Regions from separate parts of the Pseudoalteromonas sp. 19-MNA-CIBAN-0066 genome, predicted to be linked through region 1. Evidence: predicted binding sites of a transcription regulator. Region 1 holds the regulator's gene; the other holds the start of a gene.

Evidence for each region. The regulator LexA, encoded in region 1, represses DNA repair genes until DNA is damaged. The targets are predictions, from matches to a motif close to TACTGTATNNNNATACAGTA.
Region 2: ruvC (crossover junction endodeoxyribonuclease RuvC) is a predicted target of LexA. The motif match lies at 1,456-1,475, and genes of this name have one in related genera.

The regions. Positions count from the first base shown of each region.
Region 1 covers NZ_JBEONZ010000007.1:22,299-24,703, reverse strand. The annotation lists gene AAEZ18_RS06330 (PaaI family thioesterase) at 1-87, opposite strand, end outside; gene AAEZ18_RS06325 (SRPBCC family protein) at 186-638, opposite strand; gene lexA (transcriptional repressor LexA) at 918-1,535, shown strand; gene coxB (cytochrome c oxidase subunit II) at 2,009-2,405, shown strand, end outside.
Region 2 covers NZ_JBEONZ010000028.1:7,110-9,514, forward strand. The annotation lists gene ruvB (Holliday junction branch migration DNA helicase RuvB) at 1-254, opposite strand, end outside; gene ruvA (Holliday junction branch migration protein RuvA) at 262-879, opposite strand; gene ruvC (crossover junction endodeoxyribonuclease RuvC) at 882-1,406, opposite strand; gene AAEZ18_RS14220 (ABC transporter permease) at 1,536-2,405, opposite strand, start outside.

The DNA.
Region 1 (2,405 bases):
GGTTTTCATCAGTGTACCTTGGCCATTTATGCCTTGGTCTAACTGCTTACAAAACGCTAAAGTAATAGGTTGATGCCAAATACTCATTGTTACTCCTTTAAAGGTTGAAAACGATAACCGATAATACGATTTTTCATGGCGATATGATAGCCAAATTAGTGCAGCTACTGCATGGTAATACAGTGCTACTTTTTGCTTTCTACATAGTGCTTAATTTCATCGAGATCTTTTTTTAGCATTTTACGCATCGAACTTTTAAGAAAAAACCCTATCACTGCAGAGATCATTTTTACCCAAATAGACTCAGAGCTATCAGAAAAAGTCATGGTTAAACAGGTGCTAGGTTCGGCGGCGGTAAGTGACAGCTTAGTGGTATAAACTGCCCCGCCATTTTCTGCGCGAGTGCAATAGTATTCATTAGTAACAGCTTCGGTGATCCACATGGTTTCTGAGGCTGCTTTGCCAAAAATTTTTCGTGTTTCTAACCATTTTAGGCCCACTAGCCCTTGTGGTGGCTTCTCGATTATTTTTACATCAATAATGCCAGACAGCATATTGGCACTGTTTTCGATGTCAGTTATTGCCGCCCATACTTTACGTTTAGGACCGTTAATTATTACCGCTACAGTGATATTCATAACACTCTCCGTTAATTCACATTGATGAAGTTAAGGCCCATTACAAAAACGATAGTTAACTAATTTTTAATAACAGCAACAACTTAGTAGTTATGTAATTAATGTAACGTAAAACTAACACTATCGTGATCTGCGTAATTTTATCTGTAATTTACTTGGTAATTTTAAGCTTAGACCAATGCCACCTTTGGCAGCAAAGGCGAGGAGTAATTTAAATTTGCGATTTTCAGATAACTGTATATACTCACAGTTAAATGTACTGTATGGAAAACCAGTTGTATGCGACCATTAACTAACCGCCAAGCGCAAATACTCGAACTTATTAAAGTGTTTATTAAAGACACTGGTATGCCTCCTACACGCGCAGAAATTGCACAAACATTAGGCTTTAAAAGTGCTAATGCAGCAGAAGAGCATTTAAAAGCGCTGGCTAAAAAAGGCGCTATTAAAATGAAACCAGGCGCTAGCCGTGGTATTCAACTTATTGAAGAAGATGAACCAGAACAACTTGGTTTACCGTTAATAGGCCGTGTAGCTGCCGGCGAACCTATTTTGGCGCAACAACATGTTGAGAGCCATTGTAAAATTGACCCGTTAATGTTTAAACCCGCTGCCGATTTTTTATTGCGTGTAAATGGTATGAGCATGCGAGATATTGGTATTATGGATGGTGATTTACTGGCTGTTCATCGCACTCAAGTTGCCGAAAATGGCCAAGTTATTGTTGCCCGCGTTGATGACGATGTAACGGTAAAACGCTTAGAAAAAGCAGGCAAAAAAGTATTATTGCATGCTGAAAATAAAGAATTTTCGTCGATAGAAGTGGATCTTGAAAACGAATCTTTTAATATTGAAGGCTTAGCTGTTGGGGTTATTCGTAATGCTGACTGGATGTGACAATTAAGCTGTTATAGCTATGTAAAATATCGGCATAATTTAATAGCTCAGATAATTAATGCGCACTTTTTTTTGCGCTTTTTTTTGCCTTTTTTTTGTGAAAATTCCGCTGCAATGAAAAAATTATATTAAGTTTATGTTTTTTATCATTTAAGTATTTAATACTCGTTATCGCTGTCTTTTTATTTGTAACCCTTGCTGTTGCTCACTTCCTGCTTAGAACAAAATTAAATAAATCCCATATTTACGCTAATCCCCTAATATTATTTGATTATTTTTCAAACTAAAACTTGCTAGTTGTTCAATTATTAACTAATTGTTAATGGGCTGGACTAACAATAACTCACAGCTTTAGTTTTGAGAAAATATATTTATATATCCGGCAGCAATACAAAAATAAAAAATAACAAATTGGCATTTAAAGCTTATGTCTTTTTGTTTTGCACTCGCAACAGTATTAAAGGAGCTGTCACATGGGTAAATTGAGCTCTACCTTGTGGCTTATATTGTTTGTTTTTCCGCAGTTAGCATTGGCAAATAGCCAATATAATATGCGCAAAGGCGTAACCGATATAAGTAATAATGTTTATCAACTACACATGACCATATTTTTAATATGCTGTGTAATAGGCGTGATTGTATTTGCCGTTATGTTTTGGGCACTTATTCATCATCGTAAATCTAAAGGAGCAGTTGCTGCTCAATTTCACGAAAGTACCAAAGTAGAAATACTCTGGACAGCAATTCCATTTGTTATTTTAATAGCAATGGCAGTCCCCGCAACTAAAACATTAATAGCGATGGAAGATGCCAGTAAAGCGGATATCACTATTAAAGTAACTGGTTCACAATGGAAATGGCATTACGAAT
Region 2 (2,405 bases), on a different contig from region 1:
GCCTTTATATTTACCTGCAGCTCGTTGGCAACAATATTAGCTAATGTAGTTTTACCCAAACCTGGTGGGCCAAAAATAAGCAGGTGATCGAGTGCTTCGCCTCGGCTACGGGCCGCTTCAATAAAAATTTCCATTTGCTGTTTAACATGCGGTTGACCACGGTAATCGGCGAGTAATTTTGGCCTAATTGCACGGTCTATAGAGTCTTCGTTGGGTTTTTCAGTCGCGTCAATTAAGCGATCAGCTTCGATCATAGGTTACTCACAGCATTGATTTTAAAGATTCTTTAATAAGAACCTCAGTAGACATATCGGGTTTACTTACTGATTTTACTGCTTTTTGCGCTTGTGGCAATTTATAACCTAGCGACACCAAAGCCGACACAGCATCATCGGCGGCATTATTAGCAATTGTTGCGTCGCTAAACGGCTCAATAACCGCACTGTCGCTGAAAGGGGTGAATAAATCGTTGCCCCAATTTTTTAATCTGTCTTTCATTTCGAGTACTAGCCGCTCGGCGGTTTTTTTACCTACACCGGGTAATTTAACTAAGCTTGTGGAGTCTTCGTTATTTACACAGCTTACAAATTGCTGCGCCGACATACCCGACAAAATAGCTAAACCTAGCTTTGGCCCTACGCCATTGGCTTTTAATAACTCTCTAAATAAGGCACGCTCTACTTTATTGTTAAAGCCAAACAATAGTTGTGCATCTTCGCGTACTACAAAATGAGTATAAACAATGGCATTTTCGCCAACTTTAGGTAAGTCGTAAAAGCAGGTCATTGGCATTTGCACTTCGTAGCCAACACCATTTACCTCTAATAATATTTCGGGAGGTTGTTTTTCTACTAAAATACCATTTAAGCGACCAATCATAGTTATTTCCTTAAACGTCCTCTAACGGTTTTGCTTGCGCTACCCGCTAGTTTTATTAAATTTTGTTCTGAGTGCGCATGGCAAATAGCAATAGCCAGTGCATCGGCGGCATCAGCTTGTGGCGTACCAGGTAGTTTTAAAATGTTTTTAACCATATGCTGTACTTGAGTTTTATCGGCGCCACCATTGCCTACTACGGCTTGTTTTATTTGCCTTGCTGAGTATTCAAATACTGGTAAGTCGGCCATTGCAGCGCCTACAATAGCAGCACCACGTGCTTGGCCTAGCTTTAAGGCTGAGTCGGGATTGTGCGCCATAAACACTTTTTCTATCGCGAAGGTTTCTGGCGAAAACTGCTCTATAAGCTGGGTAATGCCTTGGTAAATCATTTTAAGTCTTATATGAAACTCATGATCCGCTAATTTAATGCAACCACTGCCTAAATAAGTGAATTTAGATCCCTGATGCGCTACAACACCGTAGCCAGTTAAGCGTGAGCCTGGATCAATCCCTAAAATTATGGCCAAAAAGCACCCTCATTATTGTTATTCGTTAATTAGGCTAATAATGCCAGAGCACTGTATAAATTACCAGTAACAATAAAACAAAAACGCCCACTTAAGTGGGCGTTTTCCTTTTGCTTAAATATTGGCAACTTAACCTAACGCACGCACCAGCCCTTGGGTGTTTTGCTTAAGTGTGCGAGCAATCATAAAATAGCCTAACCCCGCTACAAACACTCCACCTGCCACCGGTCCTATTATCCAAATATGTGGATGTAATTTACCCGCCAGATCAAATAACTGCTGCTGTACAATTAATAGCGCAATATCACTAAAAAAAGCGGCAACTAAGCCGGCCAAACCACCAAGCAATAAAAACTCATATAAAGTGGCGTTTTTAATAAGCCGGCTTTTTGCACCAAGTGTGCGCAGTATTACAATTTCTTGCATGCGCTCGCCTAAGCTTGCTTGCACTTGCGATATTAATACCAGTGCACCACACAACACCACAATAGTAAGTACAAAGCCAATTGCAAGTGACACTTGCTCTATGGTTGATTGTATTTGTTTAACAAAGTTACCTACATCTATGGCGGTAACCGTTGGGTAGCTGCGCAGCAATTGACTAAAGTCGCGTTTTTGATCAGGCTCAATACGTACCGACGATATATAGGTTGCCGGAAAGTCTTTGAGCACATCAGGACTTAAAATAATAAAAAAGTTTGGCTTAAGGGTGGCCCAGTTTACTTTACGCACACTGGTAATTTTAGCGTCAAACGACTGCGCACCAATTAAAAACGTTAACGTGTCGCCAAGTTCAACATCTAAACGCTCAAGCATAGACTCCTCAATAGATGCCTCTGCTAATGTGTTTTCATTAAACCACTGCCCTTGCACTATTTCGTTTTGCGCTGGCGGCGTTTCAAGCCAGGTTAAATTTAGCTCGCGACCAATACCAGCGCGTGCCTCTTCATCTTTTTTCTCGTTGTCTTGCAATGATACTTCTCGCGCTACCAGCTCGCC